DNA from 4 places in the Bradyrhizobium sp. CIR18 genome. Region 2 is predicted to be linked to each of the others. Evidence: predicted binding sites of a transcription regulator. Region 2 holds the regulator's gene; each other region holds the start of a gene.
The links. Region 2 encodes LexA, which represses DNA repair genes until DNA is damaged. Its sites were predicted from a motif close to TGTTCNNNNTGTGTTCNG; they were not measured.

Region 1 (4,210 bases), on a different contig from region 2:
GCCCTAGCCGCCAGCCCGGGCACGCGTTCGATCGCCTCGATCGCGAGGTGGTAGCGGTCGAGCTCGTTGAGCACGACCATGTCGAAGGGCGTCGTCGTGGTGCCTTCCTCGGCAAAGCCGCGCACATGCAGGCCGGCATGGTTGGTGCGGTTATAGGTCAGGCGGTGGATCAGATAGGGGTAGCCGTGATAGGCGAAGATGACGGGCTTGTCCGTCGTGAACAGGCTGTCGAAGTCGCGGTCCGAAAGCCCATGAGGATGCTGATCCCTGGGTTGCAGCGTCATGAGGTCGACGACGTTGACGACGCGGATCTTCAGGTCCGGCAGCGCCTTGCGCAAGAGGTCGACAGCGGCGAGCGTCTCCAGCGTCGGCACGTCCCCGGCGCAGGCCATCACCACGTCGGGCTCACGGCCTGCATCCTCCGTCCCGGCCCATGTCCAGATGCCGATGCCGGCATCGCAATGCGTGGCTGCTTCCTGCATCGAGAGCCATTGCGGCGCCGGCTGCTTGCCGGCAACGATCACGTTGATGCGGTTATAGGTCCGCAGGCAATGGTCGGCGATCCACAGCAGCGCGTTGGCATCCGGCGGGAAGTAGATGCGAACGATATCGGCCTTCTTGTTGGCGACGAGATCGACGAAGCCGGGATCCTGATGGCTGAAGCCGTTATGGTCCTGCCGCCAGACATGCGAGGTCAGGAGATAATTGAGCGAGGCGATCGGGCGCCGCCATGGCAGATCGCGCGTGACCTTCAGCCATTTGGCGTGCTGGTTGAACATGGAATCCACGATGTGGATGAAGGCCTCGTAGCAGGAGAAGAAGCCGTGGCGTCCGGTGAGCAGATAGCCCTCGAGCCAGCCTTGGCAGAGATGCTCGCTCAAGACTTCCATGACGCGGCCGTCCTGCGCGAGGTGCACGTCGTAAGGCTCGATCGGCTCCATCCAGACCCGCTCGGTCTCCTCGAACACGGCGTCCAGCCGGTTTGACGCGGTCTCGTCCGGGCCCATGATGCGGAAATTGCGCTCCTTCGCGTTGAGGCGGATGACATCGCGCAGGAATTTGCCGAGCTCGCGCGTCGCTTCGGCTGCGACGCCGCCGGGCTGCGGCACCTCGATGGCGAAGCTGCGGAAGTCTGGCAGCTTCAGCTCCTTCTTGAGCAGGCCGCCATTGGCATGCGGGTTGGCGCCCATGCGGCGAATGCCTTCGGGCGCGAGCGCCTGAAGTTCTGGAATGAGCGCGCCGCTCTGGTCGAACAGCTTTTCGGGTTCGTAGCTGCGCATCCAGTTTTCGAGCACTTTGAGGTGCGCCGGGTTCTCGCGACAGCCCGCCACCGGCACCTGATGCGCGCGCCAAAAACCCTCGACCTTCTTGCCGTCGACCTCTTTCGGGCCGGTCCAGCCTTTCGGGCTGCGCAGCACGATCATCGGCCAGCGCGGCCGCTCGACTGCCTTGCGGCCGTCGCGGGCGTGCTGCTGGATCGAGCGGATGCTGGCGAGCGCAACGTCGAGCGCATCCGCCATGGCCTGATGCATCAATTTGGGATCGTCGCCCGCGACGAACAGCGGCTCGTGGCCGAACCCGCGGAACAGATCGCGGATCTCGCTGTCCCGCATCCGCCCGAGCACGGTCGGGTTGGCGATCTTGTAGCCGTTCAGATGCAGGATCGGCAGCACCGCGCCGTCATGCGCGGGGTTCAGGAACTTGTTAGAGTGCCAGGAGGCCGCGAGCGGGCCGGTTTCCGCTTCGCCGTCACCGACCACGCAAGCCACGATCAAGTCGGGATTGTCCAGCGCCGCACCGTAGGCGTGCACCAGCGCGTAGCCGAGCTCGCCGCCCTCGTGGATCGAGCCCGGCGTTTCCGGCGCCGCGTGGCTCGGAATGCCGCCGGGAAAGGAGAACTGCCTGAACAGCTTGCGCAATCCGTCCGTGTCGCGCGCGATGTCGGGATAGATCTCGCTGTAGCTGCCTTCCAGATAGGTGTTGGCGACCATGCCCGGCCCGCCATGGCCGGGACCGCAGACATAGAGCACGCTGACATCCAGCGCGCGGATGACGCGGTTGAGATGGGCGTAGATGAAGTTCAGGCCGGGCGTCGTGCCCCAATGACCGAGCAGACGCGGCTTGATGTGCTCGGCCTGCAAGGGCTCGCGCAGCAGCGGATTGTCGAGCAGGTAGATTTGCCCGACGGAGAGGTAGTTCGCGGCGCGCCAGTAGCGATCGAGGAGGTCGAGGTTGCTGCTTGCCGCGGCCGATTGTTGTTGATTTGTCATGTTCCTGCTGACCTTCACCCGGCGATCGTCACCAACATTGTTCCGCGACGATTGATCCCTGGCCGGCATCAAACGAAATCGTTGCGACGGGTGTGTTGCGTGAGGTCAAAGGACCGCGCCCGAAATTTGGGCGGCTACTGTGCATGGGGTTGTTTTCCCATTTTTTGTTTGTGTTCTTGATTTGTTCCTTTTGCGTGCTATCTTGGCTTCATGAGTCCAGCAGCATCCTCTCATGCTCTCAAACACCCGCCGGTCAAGGCGCCCTCCGAGCCGGCGGGTGTGGACTCTGACTTTCCAGAGCTTGGCGTCGCCATCGACCGCGCACGCAGGCGAGGGCGGGGGGCACAGTCGAATGCCAGCGGCCGCTATGAGGCCGAGGCGCGCGTCGCCTTCGACGACGGCTGGCAGAGCCTGGAAGAGCTGCCGCCGTTCAAGACCATTGTCGGGGTCGACACCTCGCGCAAGGTGATCACCCGCAACGATTCCCCCGATATCGGCTTCGACCGCTCGATCAATCCCTATCGCGGCTGCGAGCATGGCTGCGTCTACTGCTTCGCGCGGCCGACCCATGCCTATCTCGGCCTGTCGCCCGGGCTCGACTTCGAGTCAAAGCTGTTCGTCAAGCCCGAGGCGCCGGCGCTGCTGGAGAAAGAGCTCGCCGCGACTGGCTATGAGCCCCGGATGATCGCGATCGGCACCAACACCGATCCCTATCAGCCGATCGAGCGCGAGCGCAAAATCATGCGCGGCATCCTCGAGGTTCTCGAGGGTGCCGGCCATCCCGTCGGCATCGTCACCAAGTCGGCGCTGGTGGTGCGCGACATCGATATTCTCGCGCGGATGGCCAAGCGCAACCTCGCCAAGGTCGCGATCTCCGTCACCTCGCTCGATCCGAAGCTCGCGCGCACCATGGAGCCGCGCGCCTCGACGCCGCCGAAGCGGCTGGAGGCGCTGAAGCAGCTCTCGGACGCCGGCATTCCCACCACGGTGATGGTTGCGCCCGTGATCCCCGCGCTGAACGATTCCGAGATCGAGCGCATCCTCGATGCTGCCGCCCATGCCGGCGTCAAGGAAGCCTCCTATGTGCTGCTGCGGCTGCCGCTGGAGGTGCGCGATCTCTTCCGCGAATGGCTAATGGCGAACTATCCCGACCGCTATCGCCACGTCTTCACGCTGATCCGCGACATGCGCGGCGGCCGCGACTACGATGCGAAATGGGGCGAACGGATGAAGGGCACGGGACCAATGGCCTGGACCATCGGCCGCCGCTTCGAGATCGCCTGCGACAGGCTCGGCCTCAACAAACGGCGCTCCAAGCTGACGACCGATCACTTTGCGCGGCCGAAGCGGAACGGCGATCAGCTCAGCCTGTTCTGATCGGGGAAGTGGAAGAGGCGTCGCATGGTCAAGGAACTTCACCCGCCGGTGCCGCGGCTCACTGTCATCACGCTTGGCGTCAGCGATATCCGTGCCAGCATCGCTTTTTACGACGCGCTCGGTTTTGCGCGCCGGCTAAAGGCGACCGGCGAGGCCGTCGCTTTCTACGATACCGGTGGCCCGGTGCTCGCGCTGTATCCCTGGGATCAGCTCTCGGCCGACGCGACGTTGCCGGACCGGCCGAGGCCATCGACCTTCCGCGGCATCACCATCGCCTGGAACTGTCGGACCCGAGAGGAGGTCGATGCGGTGCTGGCCTTTGCCCTCGGCAAGGGGGCAAAGCTGGTGAAGGCCGCGCACGAGACCCATTATGGCGGCTATTCCGGTTATTTTGCCGATCCCGACGGCCATCCCTGGGAGGTCGTGGTCGCACCCGGCATCGAGGTCGGCGAGGACCGGCGGGTGCATCTGGCGGAATAGGGCGGCCTGAATAACGGGAATTGCGCGGGGTTCCCGGTTGCGCCGGCCGGGCCGCTTGCGCACGATCCCCGCCATGATTCGGG
Region 2 (4,210 bases):
GCCGCTCTACGCCTTCTCCAACACCAACCGGCCGCATGTCGACTATTTCTCGAAGGAATACGGCGAACTGCTCGGCCATTTCCGCGCGCTATATCTGTCGTCCAGCATCGGCCTGCGCAAACCGGATGCGGAAGCCTTCGACCATGTCGTCGCCGCCATCGGCGTGCCCGCAGGACGTATCGTTTTCTTCGACGATCTCGCCGAGAATGTTGAAGGCGCGCGGTCGCGCGGACTGACAGCGGTGCATGTGACGTCGCCGCGCGACGTCGGGAACGCCTTGACGGCATTGGGCATCTGACGATCTCCGCGCAGCGGGAGACGCCAACGTCGCCCAAGTCTTCCGGAACCAATTTTGCCCAAAATGAGGAACCAGAGCGCTTTGTGTATTTTTGTACGGAGTTCCGGGAACGGAATGGCCCCTTGCGGACTCTTGAGTCCGTTGGGACTTCTACACCGGACTTATGCACGTGCTGGGCAAAACCTATCTCACCAAGCAAGCCTCTCTCCTGCTTGAATTCGCAAGAACCACCTCGGATTCGGACCTTTCCGCCAAGCTGATCAGCAAGGCCGCCGACCTGAAATCCCAGGCCGATCCGCTGCCCGACAAGGATCAAGGGCCGAAGGCTCCTGACGTCGCGCTGGACGCCGGGCCGGACCGGCCGAGCGGGAGTTGAGCGATGCTGGCTGTGGCGCTCGTCATTCTCGTCCTCGCCATGGCCACCCTCCTGCCGATCGGTCTCGTTCTTTGGATCATGCCACGCCAAGCCTGAGCCTGCCTTCCATCCTGGGCTGGAAGCGGCAGGATAAATCCTGCCCGCTCCGCCATTTTGCCTCTGCCCCCGCGCTCGGCTAGAAGACTGTCGGAACATTTCATCCGAACGTGCCGAGCAGGAGTTTCGCCGTGGCCTTGATGCCGGTTTCCGACGCCCTTGCTGCGGTGCTGGCGGGTGCAGAGCCGCTGCCTGCAGAGATGGTTTCACTCGACGAAGCCTACCATCGCGTGCTCGCGCAGGACGTCGCTGCGCGGCGCACCCAGCCGCCCCAGGCGATGTCGGCGATGGACGGCTATGCCGTGCGCGCGGCCGATGCGGCAACAATGGATTCCACGCTGACAATGATCGGTGAGGTCGCGGCGGGCCGTCCGTTCACGGGAAAGGTCGGCGCCGGCGAAGCCGTGCGGATCTTCACCGGCGGCGTCGTTCCGGACGGCGCGGATGCGGTCGTGATCCAGGAGGACACGATCGCCGAAGGCAAGCACATAACGATCAAGGAAGCCGCGATCGTGGGTCGGCACATCCGCCCCGCCGGCGTCGATTTCCGCGAGGGCGACGTTCTCCTGCGCAAGGGAACCCGTCTGACGGAGCGCGATCTCGCCCTCGCCGCCGGAATGAACCACCCGCAGCTCGCCGTTTGCCGCCGTCCGAAGGTCGCGATTCTCGCCACCGGCGACGAACTGGTGATGCCGGGCTCAACGCCCGGGCACGGCCAGATCGTCTATTCCAACGGCTATGCCCTGCACGCGCTCGCCCGCAGCGAAGGCGCCGAGACCATCGACCTCGGTGTCGCCGCCGATACGCTGGAGGCCACCACCGCCGGCATCCGCCGCGCGCGCGAAAGCGGCGCCGACATCCTGGTCACGACCGGAGGCGCATCGGTCGGCGACCACGATCTGGTCCAGCAGGCGCTCAAGGACGAAGGCATCGCGATGGCGTTCTGGAAGATCGCGATGCGGCCCGGCAAGCCGATGATGCACGGGCGGTTAGGGGCGATGGGCGTCATCGGCCTGCCCGGCAATCCCGTGTCGTCCTACGTCTGCGCCTTCCTGTTCATGGTGCCGCTGATTCGCGCGCTATCAGGCCGTTCGGTGATTCATCATCATCGCGAGCGCGTCGTGCTGGGCCGCGATCTCGGCGCCAACGACCAGCGCGAGGATTATCTGCGCGCGCGCCTGGAAAAGCGCGACGATGGCGCGCTCGTCGCCCTTCCCGTCAGCCATCAGGACTCCTCTCTGCTTGCGAATCTTGCTGCAGCACAGGTACTTCTCGTGCGCGCACCGTTTGCGCTGAAGGCCGAGGCCGGCAGCCCCTGCGAGGTGCTGCGGCTCCCCGTCTGAACTGCGCCGCCACACGCATTCCGTGAGTTTCGTTCTGTTCACGGTAAATTAAGCAGTTGCGGAACACATATCGAACATATAGTGTCCGTTCATGATTTGTTTCGAGATGTAGCGGCTTATCGCTGAACTCATCGTCTCGGAATCGAACGACATCAACCGGGGGACTTTGTTCGAGATGTTAACGCGCAAACAATACGAGCTTCTGCGGTTCATCAGCGAGCGCTTGAAGGAAAGCGGCGTGCCGCCGTCCTTCGACGAGATGAAGGATGCGCTCGACCTACGCTCGAAGTCAGGCATCCATCGCCTGATCACCGCGCTCGAGGAGCGCGGCTTCATCCGCCGCCTGCCCAACCGCGCCCGGGCCATTGAAGTGATCAAGCTGCCGGAGCTCCAGGCTGCCGCCGGCAACCGACGCGGCTTCACGCCAAGCGTCATCGAGGGCAATCTCGGCAAGCTACGCGCGAGCTCCAGCCCGTCCGCGGACGAGGGCGAGCGACCCGTTGCGGTGCCCGTGATGGGCCGCATCGCGGCCGGTACTCCGATCGAGGCTTTGCAGACCCGCAGCCACACGATCAGCGTGCCGCCCGACATGCTCGGCTCCGGCGAGCATTACGCGCTCGAAGTGCGCGGTGATTCCATGGTCGAGGCCGGCATCCTCGACGGCGACATGGCGCTGATCCAGCGCAACGAGAGCGCCGATACCGGCGACATCGTGGTGGCACTGATCGACGACGAGGAGGCCACGCTCAAGCGCTTCCGCCGCCGCGGCGCCTCGATCGCGCTGGAGCCCGCCAATGCCGCTTATGAGGTGCGCATCCTGCCGCCGAACCGCGTGAAGATTCAGGGCAAGCTGATCGGGCTTTATCGCAAGTACTGATACCGGAAGTACTCGATACCGAAGTCTTTAGCGCCTCGCGCGCGCCTTCGATCGGCCTCGCCGATCAGAGATTGGAGCGGATAACGGTCCGCTCCGGCTGGATAGTCTTTCTGGTATCGCACAGATTGTCCGGCCCCTCCTCCTTTCGCGACATCCTCGGCAGGCCGCGCGACGCAACATCGCTTCGCGGCCTTTCGAGTTCGAGGGGGGACGGCCCAAATGCGCAGCTCGTTTGAGTGCAGCCGCAGCAACGCTGATCGCATCACCAGCATCGCGTTGCCGCGCAACCGCATCACTCCGCCGGTCGTTGACACGCGCGGTTGTCGAGACGCGGCTGCCAAATGCACGGAAGCCGACTTTGTTCCTAACAAATTCGGAAAAGATGGAAAAGATAATGTGATCGGGGCTCGCGGATCCCAGCCGCAGATTTGCCTACAACCGAGCAGACCGTCACGTGCTTCCACTCTGGTAGGGGCCTGCGCCTCCGAAAGAGGTGCGGGTCGCTATCTCTGCATTGAGGAGCACCCGATGTGTGACTACAGCCTGCATGCCGTCGCGACGCGCCCCGCAGAAGTCGGCGAGACGATCGTTACGACAACATTCCGCGGCACCTCGACGCGCGGCTTCGCCTCCGAAGCCGATCTCTCCGTCGCGGTCTGCCTGCTGCCGGGGACGGAGCTCGCCTTCGCCGACGACGTCCGTTACGACAACCGCTGGATCTGGACGCGCACCGTCAACTCCCGCGTCGGCAAGTTCGGCAAGATCGATCCGCACATTCCCGATCGCCATCATGACGCGATCGAATTCCCGGACGGCAAATCCGTGCTGGTGACGCAACTGGTCGAAGGCCAGCGCGCAACCGTGCTGCAACTGCCGGTGACCCAGCCGATCGGCGAGCGCGAGCACAAGCCGCAGATCATCGCCGACAGTCGCCCGACGGTCACACGACTGCCGATCGGCTGACGCCCTCCGCCCGATAGGCCGAGGGCCAGGATTGAAATGCCGTCGCCGGCCGAGGCCGGCGAGCCCGGTGGGTTTTTGTTTCATGAAATTCGATCGGCGAGCGCCGCCGCCTCGCCTCGTCGCCGCACGAAGTTTGAGCCGTGCTGCCTGAATTTTAAACGTCCGCTCCGCAGCCAAATGACCGATGCTGTCGTGGTTTGAGGCGGCGGACACGCTCGATGAAAACCTTCATTCGCGTCGTTGAACTCTGGGTGCCT
Region 3 (4,210 bases), 120 kb from region 2:
CAGCAAAAGCTTCTTCATATCCATTCCCCAGTTCCGTTTCTCTTTCTGGACTTCCGAAAAGCGGAAGAGCCAGCGGACCTATAATGTCATTGCTTTACACCATTAAAGCCAAAGGTTGTGTCACCCGGGGGCCACATCTCTGCGAAAACGCGAGCGGGCCGGTTGGCGCGCAAAAAACAAAAAGGCCGGCGCGAGGCCGGCCTTTCGTAACGCGAGGCGTTGAAGTGTAGCTTAGTACTTGGCGACCACGGGGGCGCCGAAGTGATAGTTCACGCCGACCTGCACGGTGTGGAAGTTGAGCGTGCCGGTGGTGACCGGAGCGCCGAGACCGGAGAAGTAGGTCTCGCCGCCGAGGCTGCGATAGAGGTACTCGCCCTTGACCGACCACTGCGGAGCGAAGAACGCCTCGACGCCGGCGCCGACGGTCCAGCCCGAGTGGAACTTGCTGTCGGAGACAGTCACGCCGAGCGCGCTGACGCTGACCTTGTTGTCGATCCAGGCGTAACCACCGGTGCCGTAGAACAGCACGTTGTTGACGGCCCAGCCGATGCGGCCGCGGACGGTGCCGAGCGCGTCGGTCTTGGACGACACGGTGATGCCGAGAGCAGTCGCCGAGGCGCTGACGTCAGCCCAGGAACCATCGGCCTCGATGCCGAACACGACGTTGCCGGCCTGCCAGTTGTAGCCGGCGGTGCCGCCGACGAAGCCACCCTTCATCTTCGGGTCGCCGGAAGCGTTTTCCCAGGCGCCGCCACCGACGATACCGAGATAGAAGCCGGTCCAGTTGTAGACGGCAGCCGCCGGAGCGATCGGAGCCTTGGTGTAGGGGCGGGCTGCGAGGTCGGCCGCCGAAGCGGGCGCAGCGAGAGCGAACAAACAGGCCGAAGCCAACAAAACCTTCTTCATTTTCAACTAATCCCAGTCCCAGTTTCTGTTGTTGCCTTCCTGACCGGAAGGGCAGCGGACTCAACGGCCCAACTAACGCCGTGCTTACACCACTAAAGCCGCAAGTTGTGTCTCCGAAAAGCCACATCGGTCGAAAAGGTGATGGTTACTGACTTATTGCCCCCCGTTCATGTCTCGCCAAACGAAAAAGGCCGGCGCGAGGCCGGCCTTAAACGTCAATGATGTCAGAGGGATATCAGTACCGCGCGACGCCCTGCGCACCCCAGTTGAAGTGATAATTCACGCCTGCCTTGACCGTGTGGACGGTATCGGTCCACTCGGACCGGTTGGTCACGACGGGGCTGTACTGAATCGTGCTCTTGCCGAAATCGATATAGTTGTATTCGACCTTGGCCGACCAGTTCGGAGCGAACATGTATTCCGCGCCGGCGCCGACGGTCCAACCCCAGCGGGTGTTGTTCTGGATGAAGACGTTTCCGGGGACGCCATCGTAGCGATGCTGAATGTCGCCGACCGCAGCGCCGCCGCTGACGAAGAAGAGAGCGGGGCCGGTCGAGTAGCCGAGACGGCCCTTGATGTCGCCGAAACCGCGGATTCTCGTGAAATAGGTGTCGCCGAGGCCGGCATTGATCTCGGCCGAACGACCGTTGATGTCAGCCCAATGATAGTCGCCCTCGATGCCGAACACCCAGTTGGCCGCCTGCCAGTTGTAGCCGACCACGCCACCGACAAAGCCGCCGGTGGTGTCGTAGTTCTGACTTCCCGCAAAGAGCGCCGTATTCGGACCGCCAAAGAAGGTTTCGTCGCTGCGGCCCCAGGCACCACCGCCCTGCACACCGAGGTAGAAGCCGGTCCAGGTATAGATCGGAGCGGGGGGCGCGACCGGCGCCTTTGTATAGGGACGCGCTGCGAGATCCGCAGCACCGGCCGGAGCCGAGAGGGTCAGCGCAACCGCGCCGGCGAAGCCAAACAAAATCTTCTTCACTGTAATCTCCCCAGTCGTGTCCGCCTCTCTGAGTTCCCCAAGGCGGACGATCAGGCGCGAGGCCCATTGCATCAATTCCAGGCACGACGATAGCTCGATTCTGCGGCAGAGTCCGTGCCCGGAGTGCAACAGTTGGATGTAATCGACCTACCTCTAACTTAATGAATGTTAAGTAGTTTTTGCCGTTCACGGGAACCCGATTTGGTTCCATCCCGATTGCCATCGCAGCGCCATCTGGATGCCATCGCGTCTCCACATTTGGCGGCGATTTCTGAAGGAACAAATCTGGAACAGATCGCCGGTCGGTGCTATATGTGGGGATAACCTCGGGGGTGATGGGCTGATCAGCCCCTGCAAGCGTATAGGGTCGCCTTAACAGGGCGCAGAGGAACGCGGGCAGCGCGCTCGGCCTTAGGAAATTCAGTGGCATTCGGAGTGGAGAGCGGCGATGGCGGGAAGCGTCAACAAGGTCATTCTGGTTGGAAATCTCGGCAAGGATCCTGAAATCCGCCGCACCCAGGACGGGCGGCCGATCGCGAATCTGAGCATCGCCACCTCCGAGACCTGGCGCGACAAGAACAGCGGCGAGCGCAAGGAAAAGACCGAGTGGCATCGCGTCGTGATCTTCAATGAAGGGCTCTGCAAGGTCGCCGAGCAATACCTGAAGAAGGGCGCGAAGGTTTACATCGAGGGCGCGCTCCAGACTCGCAAATGGACCGACCAGAGCGGCGTCGAGAAGTACTCGACCGAGGTCGTGCTCCAGGGCTTCAATTCGACGCTCACGATGCTCGATGGCCGTGGCGGCGGCGGAGGAGGCGGCAGCTTCGGCGACGAGCCGGGCGGCGATTTCGGTTCCTCCGGGCCCGTCAGCAGCGCACCGCGCCGTCCCGTCGCCGCCGGCGGCGGTGGCCGCAACAGCGACATGGACGACGACATCCCGTTCTGAGCACGGACCGGGACGATGAGGGGGCGCTGGCCGGCTGAGCGGCGCCTTCTCATTTCGTGTCAGCAAACCTTACTAATCGGCAGGAAGGGCTCGGGTTTTCCGGGCCCGCTTCATGTTTGGGTTGAACTCGGATTGCCCAGCGCAATCGCGTCGAAGGGCGCGTTGACGCGCGATCGACAGGGGTCCCAGAGGCGATTTCGGAAGGCCTGTTCCCGGTCCCTCCGAGACGCTCCCCTTAAGGCCGTAAGCTATTGGAAAAATAAGCGGAAAAAGCGCTTCCCTGAAGCCTGCGAGGGTGGTTATCAGGGTCTCGATGCGCTATATGATTCCCAGATAAAACCTCACCGGATTTCCCCTTGGCTGACGACGACGACAAGCCCGGCGACCAGCCGGGGCAACCCTCGGATATTCGCCCCGTCTCCATCTTCGAGGAGATGAAGAAGTCCTATCTCGATTACGCCATGAGCGTGATCGTGGCGCGGGCGCTGCCTGATGCCCGGGACGGTCTGAAGCCGGTGCACCGCCGCATCCTGTTCTCGATGAACGAGCAGGGGCACACGCCCGACAAGAAGTACGTCAAATCCGCCCGCGTGGTCGGTGACGTCATCGGTAAGTATCACCCGCACGGCGACCAGTCGATTTACGACGCCATGGTCCGCATGGCGCAGGACTTCTCGATGCGCGTGCCGTTGATCGACGGCCAGGGCAATTTCGGCTCGGTCGACGGCGATCCCCCGGCTGCCTATCGTTACACCGAAGCGCGCCTGACCAAGGCCGCGCTGGCCCTGCTGGCCGACATCGACAAGGACACTGTCGACTTCCAGCCGAACTACGACAACAACGAGACCGAACCGTCGGTCTTGCCGGCCAAGTTCCCGAACCTTCTCGTCAACGGCGCCGGCGGCATCGCGGTCGGCATGGCGACCAATATCCCGCCGCACAATCTCGGCGAGGTCATCGACGCCTGCGTCGCGCTGATCGACAACCCCGCGCTCACCATCGACGAGCTCATCAACATCGTGCCCGGACCGGATTTCCCGACCGGCGGCGTCATTCTCGGACGGCAGGGCATCCGCTCCGCCTATCACCTCGGCCGCGGCTCGATCGTCATGCGCGGCAAGGTCGCGATCGAGACCATCCGCAAGGAGCGTGAGGCGCTCATCATCACCGAGATTCCCTACCAGGTGAACAAGGCGACGATGGTCGAGCGCATCGCCGAGCTGGTGAAGGAAAAGAAGATCGAGGGCATCGGCGACCTGCGCGATGAATCGGATCGCGAAGGCTACCGCGTCGTCATCGAATTGAAGCGCGACGCCGTGCCGGATGTGGTGCTGAATCAGCTGTACCGTTTCACGCCGCTGCAGACCAGCTTC
Region 4 (4,210 bases), on a different contig from region 2:
GCTGGAATATCTCTACATCGATCTGTCGACGACACAGTTCGCAATTACAGGGGTGTCAAACGGCTATAGCGCCAGCGTTGTGCGCGCAGGCGTGAACTATCGCTTCTGATAGCTGAAGAAAAAAATACCGGACCATAACCTCCCGGCCGCTCGCGGCCGGGATTTTTTTGCCAAGTATTTTTGCGCCAAGTATTGCGCCGAATGTTGTGCGTCAGGCCCGCTAGGAGAGGATGACCAGATTGACCGCCTTCGGTCCCTTCCCCTTCTTGTCGGGTTCGACTTCGAAAGTAATACGCTGTCCTTCCGCAAGGTCCTTCAGTCCGGCCCGCTCCACAGCAGTAATATGTACGAAGACGTCGCGGCCGCCGTCGTCAGGCTTGATGAAACCGTAGCCGCGTTCGCCGTTGAAAAACTTAACCGTTCCCGTCATGGCCATCGGGAAACTCCCCCTCATTGCTCCTCCGCCGCAACGCAGACTCACGTCACGACATGACGGGGCACTACGGAGCCCGGGAGCTGGCCATCCTTGGGCGGACCGCTGGCGGTCCGGCCGGATCTTTCTTAGGCCTTCACTCCGCCGCAACCATTCGCGGAAGCGGAACGTAAAGCCAGTCACGGAAACAGCATAATACGGTTCTCTGCAGATTGACTACCGCTCCTGCATATTTTTCCCAAGAATGCCGGAGTGTTACGGGCTGGCTTTAAGGCTTGGGCACCTCCAATCGGAATCTGGCAGCACCACCTTGGCCGAGCGGCATTTCCAGCTCGGGCAGGATCGTCTTGAGCTCGCCCTGCAGCGTGTAGGGCGGATTGACGATCAGGAGCCCGGTGGAGGCGAGAGCTCCGCCGTCGAGCTGAGGCGCGACGCTGAACTCGAGGCGCAGACAATTTCCCGGCGGTTTTGCTGCAGATGCGAGCCGCGCCACCGTTTGAACCAGTGTGTCGGTGGCGCGCCGATTCTTGGCGGGATACCAAATGACATAGATGCCGGTTGGCCATTTCGCGAAGGCAGTGGAGAAGGCTTCGCCCAGCCGCTCGAACTCGTCCTTGGCCTCGAAGGGCGGATCGATCAGCACGAGGCCGCGCCGCTCCTTCGGCGGCACGAAAGCCGGCAGCGCCATCCAGCCGTCGAGGTCGACCACGCGGGCCTGTTCGTCGCGGCGCAGCACGTCGATCAGCGCTTTCCGCGCCTTCGGCTCCAGCTCGCATGCGATGATCCGATCTTGCGGCCGGAGCAGGCCGCGCGCAATCAACGGCGAGCCTGGATAGGCCTTGAGCTCACCCTTGGGATTGAAGGCGCGGACGATATCGAGATAGGGTTGTACCAGCGCGAGGGTCTCGTTCGAGAGGCGCGCCTGCATCAGCCGCGCGATTCCGGTCAGCCATTCGCCGCCCCGGCGCGCCTCGTCGCTGTCGAGATCGTAGAGGCCGGCGCCGGCATGGGTGTCGATGACGCGGAACGCCCCCGGCTTGTCCTGCAGATAGGTGATGATGCGCGCCAGCACGATGTGCTTGATGACATCGGCGAAGTTGCCGGCGTGGAAGGCGTGGCGGTAATTCATGGCGAAGAGTTACGACATCACGCGCCGAAAGTAACTGCTGTCATTCCGGGCGGTGCATGGCACCGAGCCCGGAATCCATTTCGCCACGGCGCATGCTGCTGGATGGATTCTCAGATGCGCAAATGCGCATCATCGTTCGCGCTCCGCGCGCCCCGGAATGGGGGCGAACAAATCCTATCCGCCCCTGATCGGCGGCATCGTCACCTGATCGCGGCGGCAGGTGCGGCGTTCGATCTCGTCGCAAGCGCGGAATTGCAGGTCCTTGCTGAGGCAGATACGGACCTCGGACAGCCGCGTCCGGTTGCAGGTGACCGAGACGGCGGCATTGCCCAGCCCCGGATTGGCCTTGATGAAGGCTTCCTCGACCTCCGCCGGTGCCACGGTCTTGGCCTGAGACAAATCGAGATATTCGGCCGGGATCTTGATCGCAGCGCGCGCCTTGCGGATCGTCTCGAAATAGCTGCGGCCCTCGAGGCCCGAGCAGGTGCCGTGCTTGTCCCATTCGTTGAAGATCAGGCCCGGCGCCGGCATCAGATCAAGCATCGAGGAGACGATGCTGCGGTTCAGCCGCGGTGCGGGCCGCTGGCAATATTCCGGGAAGCCGGTCTCATATTGCGGCCACAGCCCATGCACCACGAAGGCGTAGGGCCGACCGCTGCACTGGATCTGCGACCGGCCGCCACGCTCGGCGGCCTCCTCGCAGAACGAGGGCGACCACGACAGCGACAGTACATAGAAGTCGAATTCGCCGGGCGCGTTCTGCCGCTTGTCCTGGGCGTTCGCGCCACCGGCGAGCAAGGCCAGTCCGGCGGCAAGGGTCAGGGAGATCACGAGACGGGAGAACGAATGCAATCTGGAATGAAACATGGCGACGCCCCTCAACTAGACTGTGCGAGGAAGCCTAGCAGGCGATGGGAACATTTCAAGAACAAAATTCGGGGCGACCGCCGTTCGGCGCCTTCGATCATCTCGAATCAGGGCTTCCTGCTCAGGGCTTGGCGGCGCGGCAGGCCGGATTATAGGCCCAGTTGCGGTCGAGCCCGACCACGCACCATTCGACGCCGTTGCCATAGCCGGCGAAGCCGCCATCCTCGATGATCGAGAAGTGCACCTTGCGCACCTTGCCGTCATTGAGCATGGCCTCGCCGGTGCAATAGCGGCGGGGAATATTGTCGGACTGCCAGGGCCGGAATGCGGTCTCGCGAACGGCGGCGAAGCTGGTGATCCTCAACGAGGAATTCCAGAACGTGCTTTCCTTTTCCCAGAACTGGGTGGCGATGGTCGGCAGCGCCCGGTCGCAATCGGCGACGGCGCCGTCATAGCGCGGGCCGCTCAGCCAGAAGTTCAGCTCCAGCGGATTGGCGGCCCTGGCCTCACCGAGCGACATCGCTCCGAACATGAGGCCGAGCACGGCGGCATAGCGGAGCAATTTCAGGAAGGGGGCGCGCATGGTCAATCCGGACAGCTAAAGTCTTGCGAAGGTTGGACGGTGCCGCGAAGGCTGGGGGAGGTCAAGTGCAGCGCGGCAACACTTCGCCAGGAGTTGACCACAACTTCGTGGTTGGCAGGCTTGGGTTCTTTCCACTTCCCTCCCGGCACCGTAAACTGCCCGCCAGCCAATTGGAGTGACGGGAATGCGAATCATTGCGGCCGCGGGTCTTCTCGCCAGCCTGGTTGTCTCGGGTATGATGGCGAGCCAGTCGGCGCGCGCTGACTATGTGCCGCCGTTCAAGGGCAATGACACCGGCGGCATCATCGCCTATTCGATGGCCACCCAGGTCGATGCCCGGCAGGCCGCGGTCGATCACTGCGCGCGCTACGGCAAGGTCGTGAAATTCCTGGCGGTGCAGGCCTATGAGGGCGGTTACATCTCGTTCTCCTGCCGCTGGGTGCCTTATGGCGCCGCCGACCAGCCGATCCGCACGCTCTATTGAGGCGCTGTCGCAGGCCTGCAATTTCTCAGCCGGGAGCCTCTCACATGACGCGCAAACTCGCTTTGCTCGGCTCGACCCTTTGCCTTGCGTTGTCTGCAAGCGTGGCGTGCGCCGACGACCTGCCGGTCCGCAAGGCCGGTCTTTGGGAGATGAAGCTGGTCACATCAGGCTCGCCCGTGCCCGAGATGACCATGCAGCACTGCACCGACGAGACCGTCGACAAGGAGATGAGCAACAACGTCTCCCCGATGGCCAAGCAGATCTGCGCCAAGCAGGAGATCAAGAAGACCGCGACCGGCTATGTCAGCGATTCCGAATGCAGCGTCGCCGGCGTCAGCACGACCTCGCATGCCGAGATCACCGGCGATTTCAACTCGGCCTATACGGTGAAGACCTCCTCGCACGCGCAAGGCGGTGTCGCCGGCGCTGCGGGGCGCGATACCACCATGACGCTGCAAGCCAAATGGCTCGGGTCCTGCAAGCCGGACCAGAAGCCCGGCGACATCGTGATGCCCGGCGGCTTCAAGATGAACGTGCGCGACATGGATAAGCTGAAGGCGCTGCTGCCGAAGTAGGGCTACGGCGGCTACACTGGTATCCTGACGCTCGCCCTTAGTCCCCCCATCGGGCTGTCGCCAAGCGTGATGTCGCCGCCATGCGAGCGGGCGATGTCGCGGGCGATGGCGAGGCCGAGGCCGGTGCCGCCTTCATCCT

Region 1: the regulator LexA is predicted to act here: its motif matches at 2,442-2,459, upstream of GGD65_RS37335 (PA0069 family radical SAM protein).
Region 3: the regulator LexA is predicted to act here: its motif matches at 2,167-2,184, upstream of GGD65_RS02670 (single-stranded DNA-binding protein).
Region 4: the regulator LexA is predicted to act here: its motif matches at 2,476-2,493, upstream of GGD65_RS24055 (ribonuclease T2 family protein).

What each region holds. Positions count from the first base shown of each region.
Region 1 covers NZ_JACIHF010000023.1:25,448-29,657, reverse strand. The annotation lists gene GGD65_RS37340 (phosphoketolase) at 1-2,270, opposite strand, end outside; gene GGD65_RS37335 (PA0069 family radical SAM protein) at 2,481-3,647, shown strand; gene GGD65_RS37330 (VOC family protein) at 3,672-4,127, shown strand; gene GGD65_RS37325 (ribonuclease HII) at 4,201-4,210, shown strand, end outside.
Region 2 covers NZ_JACIHF010000001.1:659,565-663,774, forward strand. The annotation lists gene GGD65_RS03215 (HAD family phosphatase) at 1-298, shown strand, start outside; gene GGD65_RS03220 (hypothetical protein) at 468-674, shown strand; gene glp (gephyrin-like molybdotransferase Glp) at 902-2,113, shown strand; gene lexA (transcriptional repressor LexA) at 2,289-2,990, shown strand; gene GGD65_RS03235 (hypothetical protein) at 3,519-3,953, shown strand; gene GGD65_RS03240 (GAF domain-containing protein) at 4,172-4,210, shown strand, end outside.
Region 3 covers NZ_JACIHF010000001.1:541,616-545,825, reverse strand. The annotation lists gene GGD65_RS02685 (outer membrane protein) at 1-18, opposite strand, end outside; gene GGD65_RS02680 (outer membrane protein) at 232-906, opposite strand; gene GGD65_RS02675 (outer membrane protein) at 1,142-1,891, opposite strand; gene GGD65_RS02670 (single-stranded DNA-binding protein) at 2,340-2,837, shown strand; gene gyrA (DNA gyrase subunit A) at 3,194-4,210, shown strand, end outside.
Region 4 covers NZ_JACIHF010000008.1:78,064-82,273, forward strand. The annotation lists gene GGD65_RS24040 (outer membrane protein) at 1-109, shown strand, start outside; gene GGD65_RS24045 (cold-shock protein) at 221-436, opposite strand; gene GGD65_RS24050 (23S rRNA (adenine(2030)-N(6))-methyltransferase RlmJ) at 702-1,562, opposite strand; gene GGD65_RS24055 (ribonuclease T2 family protein) at 1,737-2,429, opposite strand; gene GGD65_RS24060 (hypothetical protein) at 2,551-3,012, opposite strand; gene GGD65_RS24065 (hypothetical protein) at 3,197-3,496, shown strand; gene GGD65_RS24070 (DUF3617 family protein) at 3,541-4,071, shown strand; gene GGD65_RS24075 (ATP-binding protein) at 4,083-4,210, opposite strand, start outside.